4 regions of the Nocardia sp. NPDC058244 genome follow, and region 2 is predicted to be linked to each of the others. Evidence: riboswitches for the same ligand, from Rfam matches in the RefSeq annotation. Region 2 holds a riboswitch; each other region holds the start of a gene.

Region 1 (4,173 bases), on a different contig from region 2:
CGACGTCCGTGGCTAGACCTTGTTCGGCTCGGAGGCGCGCAGCATGTCCTCGCGCTCCACGACCTTGACCCGCTCACGGCCTTCGGGCTCGCCGAGGGCGCGCTCGTGGGCGTCGAGGCGGTACCAGCCCGCCCAGGTGGTGAACGGGATGCCCTTGCTCTCGAGGAACGTGGTGACCGCGTCCAGCTCGGGCTGCGGCGCCGGGGCGAAGTCCTTGGCGTCGTCGAGCAGGCAGGCGATGGTCTCGTTGGCGTCGCCCTTGGTGTGGCCGATGAGGCCGACCGGGCCGCGCTTGATCCAGCCGGTCACGTAGGTGGCGGGCATGAAGCGGGCGTCGCCCTCGGCGGTCTCGTCGGAGATCACGCGACCGGCCTCGTTCGGCACGGTGCCCGCCTGGTCGTCGAACGGCAGCTGGGTGATGTTCTGCGACAGGTAGCCGACGGCGCGGTAGATGGCCTGCACGTCCCACTGCTTGAACTCGCCGGTGCCCTTGACGTTGCCGGTGCCGTCGAGCTGGGTGCGCTCGGTCTTGAGACCGACCACCTTGCCGTCCTCACCGATGACCTCGGCCGGGGACTCGAAGAAGTGCAGGAACAGCTTGTGCGGGCGGTTGCCCTGATCGCGGATCGCCCACTGCTCGAGGGTGTTGGCGACCATGTCGACCTGCTTGGAGTTACGGCGCGCGGCCTCGGAGCCCTCGTCGTAGTCGATGTCCTCCGGGTCGACGATGACCTCGATCGTCGGCGAGTGGTCGAGCTCGCGCAGCTCGAGCGGGGTGAACTTGGCCTGGGCGGGACCACGACGGCCGAAGACGTGGACCTCGACGGCCTTGTTGGCCTTGAGGCCCTTGTAGACGTTCGGCGGGATCTCCGTCGGCAGCAGCTCGTCACCGGTCTTGGCCAGCACACGGGCCACATCGAGGGCGACGTTGCCGACACCGAGTACGGCGACCTTCTCCGCCTCCAGCGGCCACGAACGCGGCACGTCGGGGTGCCCGTCGTACCAGGACACGAAGTCGGCGGCACCGTAGGAGCCGTCGAGGTCGATGCCCGGGATGGGCAGGGCGCGGTCGGCGTTGGCGCCGGTGGAGAAGATGACCGCGTCGTAGAACTGGCGCAGGTCGTCGAGGGTGATGTCGGTGCCGTAGTCGATGTTGCCGAGCAGGCGCACCTGGTCCTTGTCGAGGACCTTGTGCAGGGCGGTGATGATGCCCTTGATGCGCGGGTGGTCGGGCGCGACGCCGTAGCGGATCAGGCCGAAGGGCGCGGGCATGCGCTCGTAGAGGTCGATGCTGACATCGGCATCGGACTTCATCAATGCGTCGGCGGCGTAGATACCGGCCGGTCCTGCGCCCACGATCGCAATGCGGAGCGGGCGGGTCGCTGCACTCTGTTCGGTCATTTTCTACGCGCACCCTTTGGTCGAGAACTGTTGACGGCGTCAATTTAGCTTAGGCTAAGTTGACGATCCGGCTGCTGGCAGCCGCCTTCGAGATCGGCGGCACACCGCATTCTGGCGATTCTATCTGCGGCGTTGTGGCCACCCGGCGTGCGGTGTGGTTGCCCGCACCTGGTCTGTCAGGATTACAGCATGAACGAGGAGCAGACAGGCTCGGAAGACCAGCCCATCGTGGTGGATCAGACCGACAAGCGTTCCATCGTCCCGTTCGTCGCGGCCGCGGTGATCGCGGTGATCGTGCTCGTCGGCATCGTGCTCGGCGGGCTGCTCTCGCCCGCTGAGAAAAATGTCACAGAGGCCGACCGGCTCGCGGCCGCCGTCACCAACTATATCGACGCGCGCTCGCGCAGTGAGCTGCGTCCGCCGCCCGGTGTCGCCTGCCCCGGCTTCGACGAGGAGAAGTCGGGCCTGTCGGAACGGCTCGGTGGCCCGAAATCGGAAGTGACGATCGACAAGAAGGGTTTCGACAAGGCGACGGTGAACGGCGACCGGGCCAAGATCGACGCCACCGTGCGGATCGGCGACACGTCGTCCACCAGCACCTGGAACCTGACCAGGGTGGATGGCAACTGGCTGGTCTGCACCCCGTAGAACTGTTTGACACGGTGACCTCCGCCGGGGCAATCTCAGATCGCAAGGTCATGAGTACCAGCGCCAAGCCCCGGCTCGCTGGTCGGCAACCCTCCTCCGCGGTGGGGTGCTCCGGGTGACGACCTGGCCGTGTGCCCGGAGAACCGGCACGGCAAGAGCGGATTCACGCAGGAGGTTCGACATGACTTACGCCGGCGACATCACCCCTGAGAAGGCGTGGGAGATCCTGACCGAGCACCCCGACGCGGTGCTGGTCGACGTGCGCACCGAAGGCGAGTGGGCACAGATCGGCATCCCCGACACCAGCTCGATCGAGCGCCCGGCCCACTTCATCGAGTGGGTCGACGGCACCGGAACCCGCAATCCGAACTTCGGCGCGCAGCTCGAGCAGGCGCTGGCCGGGCGGCCGGACGACGCGCCCGTGGTGTTCCTGTGTCGCTCCGGTCAGCGCTCCATCGGCGCGGCGACGGTGGCGACCGCGGCGGGCTTCACCCCGTCCTACAACGTGCTGGACGGTTTCGAGGGCGGCCCCGACGCGTTCGGGCAGCGCGGCAGCGTCGGCTGGCGCGCGGTCGGCCTGCCGTGGCGTCAGGCATAAGGAGAAACGCATGATCACCGGTGGTTCGTTCGACAAGCCACTGCCCGAGGGCGTCGGCCCGGCCACCCTCGGCGTCCGCGGCGGGCTGCGCCGCTCCGGCTTCGAGGAGACCTCCGAGGCGCTCTACCTGACCTCGGGCTTCGTCTACGAGAGCGCCGAGGCCGCCGAGGCGTCGTTCACCGGCGAGGTCGAGCACTTCGTCTACTCCCGCTACGGCAACCCCACCGTGGCCATGTTCGAGGAGCGCATCCGGCTGCTCGACGGCGCCGAGGCCGCGTTCGCGACCGCGTCCGGCATGTCCGCGGTGTTCACGGCGCTGGGCGCGCTGCTGAAGGCGGGCGACCGCCTCGTCGCCGCCCGCAGCCTGTTCGGCTCCTGCTTCGTGGTGTGCAACGAGATCCTGCCGCGCTGGGGCGTGGAGACCGTCTTCGTCGACGGTGACGACCTCGAGCAGTGGGAGCAGGCGCTCTCGGTGCCCACCCAGGCCGTGTTCTTCGAGACCCCGGCCAACCCGATGCAGACCCTGGTGGACGTCCGCAAGGTCACCGAGCTCGCGCACGCCGCGGGCGCGAAGGTGGTGCTGGACAACGTCTTCGCCACCCCGCTGCTGCAGCGCGGCTTCGAACTCGGCGCCGACGTGGTCGTCTACTCCGGCACCAAGCACATCGACGGCCAGGGCCGCGTGCTCGGCGGCGCCATCCTCGGCGCCCAGGACTACATCGACGGCCCGGTGAAGAACCTGATGCGCCACACCGGCCCCGCGCTGAGCCCGTTCAACGCCTGGACCCTGCTCAAGGGCCTGGAGACCATGCCGCTGCGCGTGCGCCAGTCCACCGAATCCGCGCTGAAGGTCGCCAAGTTCCTGGAGACGAACAAGTCCGTGAACTGGGTGAAATACCCCTTCCTGGAATCGCATCCGCAGCACGCCCTGGCCACCGCGCAGATGTCCGGCGGCGGCACCGTCGTCACCTTCGAGCTGGCAGGCGACGACGGCAAGAAGCGCGCCTTCGAGGTCCTCAACCGCCTGCGCATCATCGACATCTCCAACAACCTCGGCGACGCGAAGACCCTGATCACCCACCCTGCCACCACCACCCACCGCGCGATGGGCCCCGAGGGTCGCGCGTCGATCGGCCTGTCCGACGGCGTGGTCCGCATCTCGGTCGGCCTCGAGGACATCGAAGACCTCCTCGGCGACCTCGACCACGCCCTGAGCTGAAACCCGCAGCGCGCCGGTCCATCAACGGTCATCGACCGCCGGATGTGCTGGCGCGCTGTTAGTTTCGGGTGATGGATGCGGAAGAACGTCAGGCCTACTACGCCGAGAACGATCGTCGTAGGCAGCGGGCGAAAGAGCTCTTCGACGAGCGCGCCTGGCATTTCCCGATCGACGACGCGATCGTGGCATGGGCGGCCCGGACCTTCACCGGGCCCGCCGCCGAGCTGCCACTGCGTGAGGAGCACCGGCGCCCGTGGTCCGCGGAGGTCGGTTACGCCACGGCCATCGGGCTCACCGGGGTCATGGG
Region 2 (4,173 bases):
CCAGCGGGGCCGGAAGCTGTTCGGCCAGAATCTCCCTGGCCTTCTTGACGTCGAAGTCGGGGCCCGCGCCGGTGAGGTAGCCGACGAGGATCTTGTTGCCCGCCTTGGTGGTCCGGATGGCGGCGGCCGCGCCGCTGACGCCGGGCAGGTGTTGCAGCGCGTTGTCGATCTCGCCGAGCTCGATGCGCCGGCCGCCGATCTTGATCTGGTCGTCGGCCCGGCCGAGGAAGATCAGGCCCCGGTGGTCGTTGCGGACCAGATCGCCACTGCGGTAGGCGCGTTCCCAGCCCAGCGAGGGCAGCGGGGCGTACTTCTCGGCGTCCTTGGCCGGGTCGAGGTAGCGCGCCAGGCCGACACCGCCGATGACGAGCTCGCCGGTCTCGCCCTCGGGCACCGGGTTGCCCTGCGGGTCGACGACGGTCAGGTCCCAGCCGTCCAGCGGCAGGCCGATGCGGATCGGCATGCCGCCGTCGAGCAGCGCGGCGCAGGCGACGACGGTGGCCTCGGTGGGCCCGTAGGTGTTCCACACCTCCCGCTCGGCGCCACCGGCGAGACGTTCGGCCAGTTCCGGCGGGACGGCCTCGCCGCCGAAGATCAGCAGGCGCACCGAGTCGAGCGCCTCGGCGGGCCAGGTGGCGGCCAGCGTCGGCACGGTGGAGACGATGCTGATCTCGCGGCGCATCAGCCACGGGCCCAGGTCGGCGCCGGTGCGGACCAGGTCGCGCGGGGCGGGGACCAGGCAGGCGCCGTTGCGCCAGGCCAGCCACATCTCCTCGCAGGAGGCGTCGAAGGCCACCGACAGCCCGGCCAGCACCCGGTCGCCGGGGCCGATCGGGGCACGCTGCAGGAACAGCCCGGCCTCGGCGTCGACGAAGGCGGCGGCATTGCGGTGGGTGACCGCGACGCCCTTCGGCGTGCCGGTGGAGCCGGAGGTGAAGATGATCCAGGCGTCGTCGGCGGGGGTCGGCAGGGTGTTCCAGTCCGAGGCGGGCGTGCGGCCCGCGGCCGCGGTGGCCGACTCGATGCCGTCGCCGGTGGCCAGCGCGCTCACCCGGGCCTCGCCGAAGACCAGCCGGGCCCGTTCCTCCGGGTCGTCGGCGTCGACGGGGACGTAGGCGGCGCCGCAGTAGAGGACGGCCAGGATCGTGACGTACAGCGCGGCGCTGCCCGAGGGCATCCGCACGCCGACCCGGTCGCCGGGGCGGACGCCCGCCGCGGTCAGCTCGGTCATCCTGGCCTCGATCGCGGCGATCAGCTCCATGTAGCTGAGGACGACGGTGCCGTCGTCGATGGCCGGTGCGTCGGGGTGGGCCAGGGCGGTGCTGGTCAGGATGTCTACCAGGGTGCGCGGCGGCGCGGCCAAGTCGGCGCGCAGGAGTGGATCACGCAACCGGCTCGCCGGGTCCTCAGTGCGTGGCTCGAGCATGGCGCTCAGTCCACCTCTCATCGGTCGACCCCCATCGGTGGTGTTTGTTGTTTCACGGGCGGGTTACCGGAGGGCAAACAGGATGGTCACCAGATGCCAACGGTACTCGGAGAAGGTGTGGCCGGACGGCAGCGCGAGGCGTGCCGTCGGCGCCGATCACGACGGTGCGTCCGGGGACTCGCCGAGCGCGGTCAGCGTCAGCCGGTGCAGCGTGCGCTGTTCCTCGGGGTCGAGCCGCTCGAGCACGCGCGCGGTGGCCTCGGCGATCAGCCGGTCGGTGCGCTTGCACTGCTTGCGCCCGGCCTCGGTGATCCGCAGCCGGTATTTGCGCCGGTCTGTGCCGTCGCGAGTGCGTTCGACCAGGCCGGCGCGTTCCAGCGCGTCGACCAGCCGGACGACTTCGCTGCGGTCGATGCCGAGGGCGTCGCCGACCTTCTTCTGTGTCAGGTCGGCGTTCTCCTCGATGAAGGTGAGCACCCAGTGATCGCGCAACGGGACATCGATCTCGGCGTGCAGTGCCTTGGTGAGCCGTCCGAGCGCGTACACCGGATAGCGCGGCAGGCCGCGGACGGAGTTCGAGTTCGTGGACATGACGGCCACCCTAACAGATAGTGGGGGAACTCAATCATTTGGGTGATCCACAATGGGGTGTGGAGATGGTTGCGCGGTGAACACGTATGGGCAATCCGTGGGCAATCACCGGGTGTCGGTGTGGGCGTTGGGGTTCCGTGCCGCGACGTCGGCGATTCGCGTCGGGCTCGGGCGCGCCGATCGGGGGTGGTTGACAGCGCGCGGGATCGTCTGTCACTCTCGAAACAGGTCACGAGTACCAGCGACAAGCCCCGGCTAGCTGGTCGGCAACCCTCCTCCGCGGTGGGGTGCTCCGGGTGACGACCAGGCCGCCGTCCGCAGTGGGCGCGGCAAGCGCGGACTCGCAGCACCCTTTCGGGAACGAGTCCCTGAGCCGACGGGATTTCGTCATGACCGCAGTTATCGACCCCACCTGTGCCCTGGCCACCGTGTCCGGTGCGGACCTGCGTGTTCCGCTCGTGCAGGGCGGGACCGAGGCGTACGCCAACTTCGACTACGCGGCGAGCGCGCCGGCGTTGCAGCAGGTCACCGACCGGATTTCGAAGTTGCTGCCGTACTACGCCAGCGTGCACCGCGGGGCGGGGTACGCCTCGCGGATCTCCACCGAGTGCTACGAGGCCTCGCGCGGCGCGGTCGCCCGGTTCCTCGATGCCGCCGACGACCAGGTCGTCGTGTTCACCCGCAACACCACCGATTCGCTGAACCTGCTGGCCGGGTGCGTGCCGGGGGAGACCGTGGTGCTCGATATCGAGCACCACGCGAACTTCCTGCCGTGGACCGCGCACGGGCGCCGGGTGGTGCGGGCCGCCGACACCGTCGAGGAGACCATTCGGCGGGTCGTCGCCGAATTGTGCAGCAAGCCCGCCGCTCTGCTCGCGGTGACCGGGGCCTCCAACGTCACCGGTGAGGTGCTGCCGCTGGAGCGGCTCGCGACCATCGCCCACCTGTGCGGCGCCCGGATTCTCGTCGACGCCGCGCAGCTGGCGCCGCATCGCCGGATCTCCCTGCGCGAGACCGGGATCGACTATCTCGCCTTCTCCGGGCACAAGCTGTACGCGCCGTTCGGTGCCGGGGTGCTGGTCGGCAGGCGGGACTGGCTCGATGCCGGTGAGCCGCACCTGGCCGGTGGTGGCGCGGTGCGCAATGTCGGTGTGGCGCAGGTCGACTGGGCCGCGGCGCCGCAGCGGCACGAGGCCGGGTCGCCGAATGTGCTGGGGGCGGCCGCCATCGCCGCCGCCTGTGACGCGCTCGCCGCGATCGACGCGGACGATCTCGTCGCGCACGAGCGGTTCCTGGCCGACCGGCTGCGGGACGGACTGTCCGCGATCCCCGGTGTCGATCTGGTGCGGATCTGGTCCGACAGCCCGGACGCCGTCGGCATCGTCTGTTTCACCGTCGCCGGTCGCGCCCCCGGCGAGGTCGCCGCCTACCTCTCCGCCGAACACGCCATCGGCGTCCGCGACGGCCGCTTCTGCGCCCACCCCCTCCTCGCCGCCCTCGGCCTCGACGCCGCCCTGCGCGCCAGCATCGGCCTCGGCACCACCGCCGCCGACGTGGACCGCCTGATCGCCGCCATCACCACCCTCGCCGACTCCGGCCCCACCTGGACCTACGCCGCCACCGACGGCCTCTGGAACCCCACCCCCGAAACCCGCCCCCTCACCACCGACACCCTCACCGGCGCCGCCCCCTGCCTGATCGGCTGAGTTCACCTCGCATGCCCGGTCCCGCCTGGATAGCGGGGCCGGGCTCGTCTTTTCCGCCGGTCAGGTGTCGAGGGCGGTGGGGCGGTGGTATTTGCCGTTGTAGTAGAGGAGGGGGGCGGCGGTGGGGGATTCGTGGGTTTGGTCGTGGACTCGGGTGACCAGGCCTACGGCGAGGGTGTGGTCGCCGATGTCGATGAGCTGGTGGAGGGTGGTGCGGAGCCAGAGGGGGGTGCCGTGCAGGACGGGTTCGCCGGTGTCGAGGGTGGTCCACAGGGAGCGGTCGGTGAAGCGGTCGGCGGCGGTGCGGGAGAAGCGGTGGGCCAGGTGGTGCTGGTGTTCGCCGAGGAAGTGGATGACGACCGAGTCGGCGGCGCGCAGGGCCTCGATGCTCGACGAGGTGTGCGCGATGTTGAACGACACCAGGGGCGGCTCGAGGGACAGCGAGGCGAA
Region 3 (4,173 bases), on a different contig from region 2:
CACCATCGGGTAGTTGTGCGCGGGCAGCGGCAGCGGCAAGGTGTGCAGCACCAGATTCGCGTCGGTGTCCGAAAGTTGCTCGGGGAGTTCGCGAATCACCCGGTACGGCAGGTTCTCGCCGAACGCGGGCAGCGGTGTGTCGGCCGCGACGACGGCCCGGCCCCAGCGCCGCGTGACGCTGCCGTCGGGCCCAGCCTCGTTCAGGAAACCGACGACGAGGAAGTCGCCGTCGGCGTCCACGATCTCGCTGGGCGGGTACAGCGGACCCTGCGTCGTCGGGGTCAGGTCGTAGATCCGTTTCACCACGCGGACACCACCTTTCGATCGTCGGACAGTGCGGTGCCGTCGACGTCCCCGACCCGGTCACCGAGCGAGCCCCAGGCCGCGGTCGCGGCGGCCAGCAGGTGCGGGTCGTCGCCGCGCCGGAAGGGGTGCGCGACGATCCAGAGGAACGGCAGGTCGGTGCCGTGATCGCCGTAGCCCCAGGTGTCGTCGGTGCTGATGCCGTGCTCGCGCAGGAACGCCACCACCGCTTCGCCTTTGGCTTCGCCGATCATGGGGCGCAACACCTCGCCGGTCAGCGCACCGCGCTCGTCGAGCACCGGTTCGGTCGCGATGAGGTGATCGGCGCCCACCGCCGCGGCCACCGGGGCGATCGCGGGCGCGAACGAGCCGGACACCAGCACGGTGCGCACGCCCGATTCCCGGTGCGCGCGCAGCGCTTCCAGGGTGTCGAGATAGAAGGCGCCGCCCGCGGCCGCGTACGCGTCGAACCAGCGCTGCCCCGATTCCGCCAGCGCGGTGTAGGCCACGCCGCGGAAGAGCCGGTAATAGTGCCGGTTGATCTCCTCGCGTGGCGTACCGGCGTCCGCGCGCTCCTTGATCTCGTCGGTGACGCGCGTGTACTCGCTGCCGTCGTCACCGTGCTCGGCGAGCCAGTGCCGCAGGAACGCGAACATGCTCTTGACGGTGATCAGCGTTTCGTCGACGTCGAAGAACGCCGCGCCCGCGCTCATGCCGACTCCGCGAGGTGCGCGGTGACCGCCTCGGCGGCCTTGGCGCGCTCGATCCGCGCGATGCGCTCGTTGGGCAGCGCGGTGAACTCGATGCGCGCGTCGGCCACGGTCTTGCCGAACTGGCGGACCTCGGTCTCGATGACGAACCGCAACTTGCCGGGATCGTCCAGCGAGACCGGGGTCAACCGGGCGTGCAGGGTCGCGGGCAGCGGGAACAGGAACGAGGTGAACCGCAGGTCCACGTTGTTCCACACGATGTAGAAGTGCTCGCGCGGGTTGCGCACGCCGTATTCGAGTTCGAAGGCGGCCAGGAACAGCTGGCGCACCGCCTCGATCACCACGATGCCCTGCACGTGCTCGCCGGTCTGATGGTCGAGCAGCAGTTCGTTATCGCTGTCCAGGCGCAGATCGGCGTGGAAGACGTGCTCCTGCTCCCTGGTCAGCCCCGCCAGCAGCACATTGGAGTGCTGGTACTTGTGCACGTGATGCCTGCGGGCGGGTTCGGCGATCTCGCCGATCACCCGCAGCCCGGCGCCCGAGGTCTTCGCGACGTGCTCGAGATAGTCGAGATCGTGCCGGGTGATGCCCTGCCCCAGGTGCACCGTCAACTCCCGATCGGTCAGTCGACCGCCGCGCAGCTGGGCGACCAGGCCCGACACGGTGTGCACCCGCTCATCCGCGGAGATGCCGAGGAACCGGTCGGCCACCACGACGAACGTGGTCGCGACCGTTTCCTCGGCACGGGTGGTGGAGTCGAGTTGGACTACAGACATGGATGGACCCTCCAGAAGGACGCTTACGACAGGGAGGAACTCCCCCGCCATCCGGTCGTCACCCGGAGCACCCCGCCGCCGATGGAGGGTTGCCGCCCAGCAAGCCGGGGCTCGAAGCTGGAACTCGTGACCGTGGAACGAAAATTATTCGGCCCCAAACCTTTTGACCAGCGTTGCGACCAGGCTGCGAAAAATCCGACCGGGGGCGGAGGATCCCCAGGTCGACGATGCCTATGCTGTGCGTGACAGACCGTCACACCCATCCCGGAGGCACCGTTGCCGAACAATCTCGAAGCCAGCATCGACATCGCCGCAGCGCCGGAGAAAGTGTGGTCGATCCTGGCCGACCTGCGCCGCGTCTCCGAACTCAGCCCGACGACGCTCAAGATGATCGCCCTCGGCGGGGTCCGTGACGGCGCGTTCACCGTCAACGTCAACAAGGTCGGCTGGAAGATCTACCCGACCACCTCGCGCATCGTGACCTTCGAGCCGAACAAGTCCTTCGCGTTCCGGATGAACGAGAACCGCACGGTGTGGCGCTACGACCTCGTGCCCACCGCCACCGGCACCCGGGTGGTGGAGACCCGCACCGTCGACGCCAAGGGCCTGCCCGGCTGGCTGCGCGGGACCATCAAGGTGGCGATGGGCGGCGAGCAGAAGTTCGAGGCCGACCTGGTCGCCGGGATGCGGGAGACGCTGAGCAAGGTCAAGGCCGCCGCGGAGCGCTGACCCGCACGACACCCGAGAGCCCGCCGGATGATCCGGCGGGCTCTTCGTCGTTCACGGGGTCAGAGGTCGGCGCGGATCTCGTCGAGCGCCTCCGCCGTGCGGGTGAGCAGGGCCGTGACCGCGGCCAGTTCCGCGGCGGTGAACCGCGCGGCGAGGTCGCGTTCCACCGCGACGGCGCGGACGTCGGCGGCCGCGGTCACCTCCCGGCCCGCTTCGGTCAGCCGGGTCTCCAGCACGTTCCTGTGCCATTCGTGCGGTGTCCGCTCGACCAGGCCGCGGTCCTGGAGGTTGGTCAGCACGGTGTTCATGGTCGGCGGCGTCACCCCGGCCAGCCGGGCCAGCGCCGCGGCGGAGATGCCGGGGTTCTCGGCCAGGTGCAGCAGGGCGCTGTACTGCGGAACGGTCAGCCCGGCCGGCTTCAGCGCGGCGGTCTTCGCCGCGATCAGGGACTGCTCGGCGCGCTTGATATACGTGCCGAGCCTCTCGGCGGCGGGCATGGACGTCATGGGTGCATGCTATCCGCCCATCATCTCGTAATGCCCTTGACGATCATTAGAACTCTAACTTACATTCCTGCCTATCACTTGATGTCTGGCATTACATCACTGAGAGGCTTCATCATGATCAGGACCAGCGCCACCCTCGCCCTGGCCGTCGCCTGCCTGTCCGTCACCGCGTGCGGCACCGCCGCCACACCCCGGCTGAGCACCGCTTACGAGCTGCCCGGCAGCGCCGTCTATCCCGAGGGCATCGCGGTGGACGCGCGCTCCGGCGACAGCTATGTGGGCTCGTTCGCCGACGGGGCCGTCTATCGCGCCGCCCCGGGCGCGACGCGAGCGGAGGTGTTCCTGCCCCCGGGCGCCGACGGCCGCAAGACCACCAACGGCCTGCGGGTCGACCGGGACGGCAGGCTGTGGGTGATCGATTCGAGCGCCGGTGTCGCCGTGTACGACACCGGGTCGCGTGCACTGCTGGCCTCGTTCGCGGTGCCGGACAGCGCGCCACGATTCGTCAACGATCTCGACTTCGGCGCCGACGGCAGCGCCTACCTGACCGACAGCGTGCGCAATGTCGTCTACCGGGTGGGCCCGGACCGGGTGTCAAAGGGCAGCGGGGACTTGGAGATCGGTTACGACCTGAGCCCGGTACTCGGTCCGCGCGATCCACAGGTCTTCGAGCTGAACGGGATCGTCGCCGATCCGGCGGACGGGTACCTGCTGGTCGTCGCGATGTCGGCGGGCGAGCTGTACCGGATCGATCCGAGCGGCGCCGAGCCGATCCGCAAGGTCGCGCTGACCGGTGGCGATGTGCGCCACGGCGACGGCATGGAACTGCGCGACGGCACCCTGTGGGTGGTCCACAACACCGAGAACACCCTCAGCCGGTGGACCGTCGCCGACCACGGTGCCACCGCGACGCGAGTCGCCGAATTCCACGATCCCGCACTGGCTGTCCCCACCACCATGGCGCACGTCGGCGATCGGGCGCTGGTCGTGTCGTCACAGTTCGACAAGGGCGGACCGCTGGGCGACACAGGGACGCCGGGGACCTTCGTGGTGACGGCGGTCGACGGGTTCTGATCAGGTCTCGGCGACGAATTCCCGCAGTACCGCGACGAATTCGTCCGGCTGCTCGACCTGCGGGGAGTGCCCTGC
Region 4 (4,173 bases), on a different contig from region 2:
CCAGATTGGCCACCTGCGGACCCGCGCTCGCCCCGACGAACAGGGCGAAGGTGTACAGCGCGGTGGCCGCGCCCCTGGCCTCGCCCGCGTGCGCGGCGATCGCCTGCACGGCGGCGGGCGCGGCGATCGCGACCGCCGCGACGAAGACGAAAAGCCACGCGCCGACCCAGAGCCCGCCCAGCGGCACGGCGGTGATCGCGGCGGCGAGACCGGCCGCGCCGAGAGCGGTGATCAGCCGGAGTTCCGGATCGATCCGCGCCAGCCTGCTCGCCAGCACGGGGACGGCGATCATGGCCGGGAGGGCGCAGGCCCGCAGGGCGAGCAGTGCCGTGTTATCGGTGCCGACGCCGTCGGGCGGGGACAGCTGGATCCCGGTGTAGAGGCCGACGAACGAACCGAGCACGGCCAGACAGCTCAGATAGAGCAGGGCGAGACGGGGCGTGCGCAGCAAGGTCGCGAAGGCGGCGCCGACCGAGCGCACCGACGCGCGCCCGCCCGCCCGCTGCCCGGGTTCCAGCACCAGCCACAAGACCACGGCCGAGACCGCGAACCCGAGCGCGCCCGCCACGAAGACCGCGCGCCAGCCGAACGCGCCGTCGACGAGTTGCGCCAGTACCTGCGCGATCACGCCGGCGCCGAGGAACGAGCTGGTCAGACAGGTGAGTGCGAAGACACGGCGATGCGGCGCGATCCGCTCGGCGAGGTAGGCGAAGGCCGCCGGTGCGAAGAAGGACGCGGTCGATCCCTGCACCACCCTGGCGGCGAGGCCGGCGCCGAGATTCGGCGCCGCGAGCACCAGCAGGGTGGACAGGGCGGTCGCCGCCAGGCCCCCGACGATCACCGGGCGGCGACCCCACTGGTCCGAGAGCGGACCGGTGACCAGGAATCCCGCCCCGTAGGCCAGCCCGAACGCAGTGGTGGTCCAGGTCGCCGCGGCGCGGGAGGTGCCCCACTCCGCGGCCAGGTCGTCCAGCACCGGCAACACCACGTAGAGCTGGCCGACGACGAGAATCCCGACGGCACAGATCGTCGCGACGGTCCGGCCGGTCGGTGCCCACCCCCGATCCGTCGACTCAGTAGTCGCCGGCGAGCTCACGCGCGCGTTCCTGAGCCGCGTCGAAGCCGACCTGCGGGTCCTCGGTGAGCACCGTGGGCGCGAAGCGGATCTCGGCCACGTCCTTCACCCCGACGAACCGCAGCCAGTCCTGCACGAACGGGGTCGCGAAGTCGTTGCCGAACTGGACCGGCACGCCCGGCTGGTGCACGCCGCTGGTGTAGACGGTGACGGCCCGCTTGCCCTCCAGCAGGCCGCTGTAGCCGACCTCGGGATCGAAGGCGAACGCCCAGCCCGGCTGGGTGACGATGTCGACGTACTGCTTGAGGATGTAGGGCACCCCGTGGTTCCAGATCGGGATGTTGAGGACGTAGAGATCGGCCGCGGCGAACCGGTCGAACACGGCGCGCGCCCGCTCCCAGGCCGCGACCTGTTCGGGCGTCTGCTCCGAGCCGGTGAATACGGCCAGTTTGGCGGCCGCGGCGTCGGTGCCGAATGCGGGCAGCCCCGCGTCGAACAGATCGAGGGTGTCGACTCGCAGACCGGAATCCCGCGTGGCGAGGGTTTCGATGAAAGTCTGCGCGATAGCGCGGGATTGGCTGAATTCACCGCGGGCGGAAGCGTTGATGTGCAGCAGAGTGGTCATGGGGAATAGCAGTACCGAGCCCGCCGGACGTCGACAATGATTTGTCGCAGGCTGCGCTGATCGCCACCGAAATCCGCCCGTGTTTTGTCTCGAGCTGATCGCAAATCGCCCGCCCGTCGATCGTCGCAGCTAGCGCCGTATCCGACTGTCCCGGAACGGCATCGACGACGACCGCGATCGCGGGAACAGCTCCTGACCTGCTGCTACATTTCCTCCCACGGTCACGAGTATCAGCACGTTCGAGCCCCGGCTCGCTGATCGGCAACCCTCGCTCGGCGGTGGGGTGCCCCGGGTGACGACCAGGCGCTCTCGACCGAGAGCGCAAGCGCCGAAGGGTTCTTTCGTGCGTTCGGCATGTTCGAAGGAAAATCAGCAATGAGTAAGTTCTCGATCGGCTCACGCCGTCGTTTCAAGATTGTCGCCGGCGCGCTGGCCGCGGTGACGGTGGCGGCCGCGGTGGTCGGTTGCGGTGATTCCGGCAAGGGCGAATCCGTCGATGGTCCGGTGTATTTCGGCGTCTCCGGGCCGCGGACCGGTCCGTCGGCGGAGTACGGGCGGCTGTGGCAGCAGGGCTTCGAGCTCGCGCTCGACGAGATCAACGCCGCGGGTGGCATCAACGGCCGCAAGGTCGAATTGAAGTGGGAGGATTCGCAGTCCGATCCCAAGCAGACGGTGCCCATCGCCACCAAGTTCGTCGACGACTCCTCGATCATCGCCGAGCTCGGCGACTTCTCCTCCCCGGCCTCGATCGCCGCGTCGCCGATCTACAACCGCGGCAAGCTCGTCCAGTACGGATTCACCAACTCCGCGGTCGACTTCACCAAGGCGGGCGATTACTCGTGGAGCCCGTCGATCACCCTCGATGTGTTCCAGGAACGCAATGCCGAATGGGTGTCGAAGAAGGCCAAGAAGGTCTCGGTCGTCTACCTCGAAACCGACTGGGGTAAGCAGGCTTTCCAGTTCTTCGAGAAGTTCGCCAAGCAGAAGGGCGTGGAGATCGTCTACTCCTCGCCGATCCTGCCCGACTCCACCGATGTGAAGCCGATCCTGATCAAGGGCCGCGAGGCAGGCCCGGACGCGGTCGTGCACCTCGGCTACGGCCCCGACGGCGCGCTGGTGGTCAAGCAGCTGCGTGATGTGGGCTTCACCGGTCAGTTCTTCGGTGGCCAGAACACCCCGCAGTTCATCTCGCTGGCCGGTGCGGCCGCCGAGGGCGACATCGTCAACGGCATCTTCAGCCCGGCCGACCCGGACCCGAAGATCCAGGACTTCGTCACCAAGTTCCGCAAGAAGTTCAACACCGATCCGGGCGACTTCAACGTCTACGCCTACGACGCGCTGAACGTGGTGGTGCAGGCGGCCAAGAAGGGCGGCGCCACCCGCCAGGGTGTCCTCGACGGCCTGAAGACCGAGCAGAACTTCACCGGAATCGGCCTCGGCACCTTCGCCTTCGACCAGGAAACGCGTCGCCCGAAGGGCGTGACGCCGCGTGAGCTGGTGCTGAAGGAAGGCAAGTTCGTGCCGACCGGCAACCGCTGATGTTCGACACACTGATCGCGGGGGTGGTCCACGGCAACGCGTACGCGCTGCTCGCCGTGGGCATCACCCTCATCTTCGGGGTCACCAACGTCATCAATTTCGCGCACGGCGCGGTGTTCGCGCTCGGGTCGATCCTGGGCTGGTGGTTCATCGCCGAGCAGGGCTTCCCGCTGTGGTTGACCATCGTGCTGGTGGTGGCGATCACCGCCGCCGTCGGCGTCCTCATCGACGTGCTCGCGGTGCATCCGCTGCGCAAGGCGCCCGCCATCGCGGCGCTGCTGGCGACGGTCGCGGCCGGGCTGATCATCGAGAACCTGACCCAGATCGTCTTCGGGCCGGACACCCGTCCGTTCCCACAGATCTTGCCCACCAACAACTTCCAGCTCGGCGGCGTCCGCTTCGGCACCTCCGATCTGGTGATGTTCGCGATCACCCTGGCGGTGATGGCCGGGCTGGCGGGCTTCCTCCGGTTCAGCCGGTACGGCCTGGCCATCCGGGCCACCGCGCAGGACCCGGACGCCGCCGCCCAGATGGGCATCGGGGTGAGCCGCGTCCAGGTGCTGGCCTTCGCCATCGCCTCCGGGCTCGGCGGTCTGGCGGGCATCTTCGTCGGCCTGTACAACTCGAACATCTCGCCGACCAGCGGCACCCTGGCCGGGCTCACCGGTTTCGTCGCGGCCACCATCGGTGGTCTCGGGTCGATTCCCGGTGCGGTGATCGGCGGGTTCGCGCTCGGTGTCCTGGAGGCGTTCGGGATCTACGTCTTCGGTGACGGCTACCGCGACCTGATCACCTTCGGCGTGCTGGTGGCGTTCCTGATCCTGCGGCCCGGCGGGCTGCTGGCCAAGGTGCCCGCGATCAGCGCCGAACCGCTCACCGGCACCTTCCTCGGAGTCGGCAGGCAGCTGCGGGTGCGGTGGTGGCACGCGGTCGC

What was found. A riboswitch is a leader RNA that binds a small molecule or an ion and turns the genes downstream of it on or off. The one in region 2 is predicted to bind S-adenosylmethionine.
Region 1: linked by a shared signal. The riboswitch ahead of ACFVW6_RS02160 (rhodanese-like domain-containing protein) and the one ahead of ACFVW6_RS08075 (aminotransferase class V-fold PLP-dependent enzyme) in region 2 are both predicted to bind S-adenosylmethionine.
Region 3: linked by a shared signal. The riboswitch ahead of ACFVW6_RS02710 (AfsA-related hotdog domain-containing protein) and the one ahead of ACFVW6_RS08075 (aminotransferase class V-fold PLP-dependent enzyme) in region 2 are both predicted to bind S-adenosylmethionine.
Region 4: linked by a shared signal. The riboswitch ahead of ACFVW6_RS02765 (ABC transporter substrate-binding protein) and the one ahead of ACFVW6_RS08075 (aminotransferase class V-fold PLP-dependent enzyme) in region 2 are both predicted to bind S-adenosylmethionine.

The regions. Positions count from the first base shown of each region.
Region 1 is NZ_JBHVWX010000001.1:461,602-465,774, forward strand. Features, by position in the region: gene ACFVW6_RS02150 (FAD-dependent oxidoreductase) at 13-1,401, opposite strand; gene ACFVW6_RS02155 (hypothetical protein) at 1,591-2,049, shown strand; SAM riboswitch class IV at 2,096-2,213, shown strand; gene ACFVW6_RS02160 (rhodanese-like domain-containing protein) at 2,231-2,647, shown strand; gene ACFVW6_RS02165 (O-succinylhomoserine sulfhydrylase) at 2,658-3,866, shown strand; gene ACFVW6_RS02170 (hypothetical protein) at 3,938-4,173, shown strand, end outside.
Region 2 is NZ_JBHVWX010000002.1:393,496-397,668, reverse strand. Features, by position in the region: gene ACFVW6_RS08085 (Pls/PosA family non-ribosomal peptide synthetase) at 1-1,426, opposite strand, end outside; gene ACFVW6_RS08080 (MarR family transcriptional regulator) at 1,583-2,017, opposite strand; SAM riboswitch class IV at 2,245-2,359, shown strand; gene ACFVW6_RS08075 (aminotransferase class V-fold PLP-dependent enzyme) at 2,407-3,723, shown strand; gene ACFVW6_RS08070 (flavin reductase family protein) at 3,784-4,173, opposite strand, start outside.
Region 3 is NZ_JBHVWX010000001.1:566,888-571,060, reverse strand. Features, by position in the region: gene ACFVW6_RS02720 (hypothetical protein) at 1-306, opposite strand, end outside; gene ACFVW6_RS02715 (HAD family hydrolase) at 300-1,016, opposite strand; gene ACFVW6_RS02710 (AfsA-related hotdog domain-containing protein) at 1,013-1,789, opposite strand; SAM riboswitch class IV at 1,804-1,921, opposite strand; gene ACFVW6_RS02705 (SRPBCC family protein) at 2,066-2,518, shown strand; gene ACFVW6_RS02700 (MarR family winged helix-turn-helix transcriptional regulator) at 2,578-3,024, opposite strand; gene ACFVW6_RS02695 (SMP-30/gluconolactonase/LRE family protein) at 3,139-4,098, shown strand; gene ACFVW6_RS02690 (alpha/beta fold hydrolase) at 4,099-4,173, opposite strand, start outside.
Region 4 is NZ_JBHVWX010000001.1:575,696-579,868, forward strand. Features, by position in the region: gene ACFVW6_RS02755 (MFS transporter) at 1-1,096, opposite strand, end outside; gene ACFVW6_RS02760 (FMN-dependent NADH-azoreductase) at 1,074-1,700, opposite strand; SAM riboswitch class IV at 1,920-2,034, shown strand; gene ACFVW6_RS02765 (ABC transporter substrate-binding protein) at 2,076-3,239, shown strand; gene ACFVW6_RS02770 (ABC transporter permease) at 3,239-4,173, shown strand, end outside.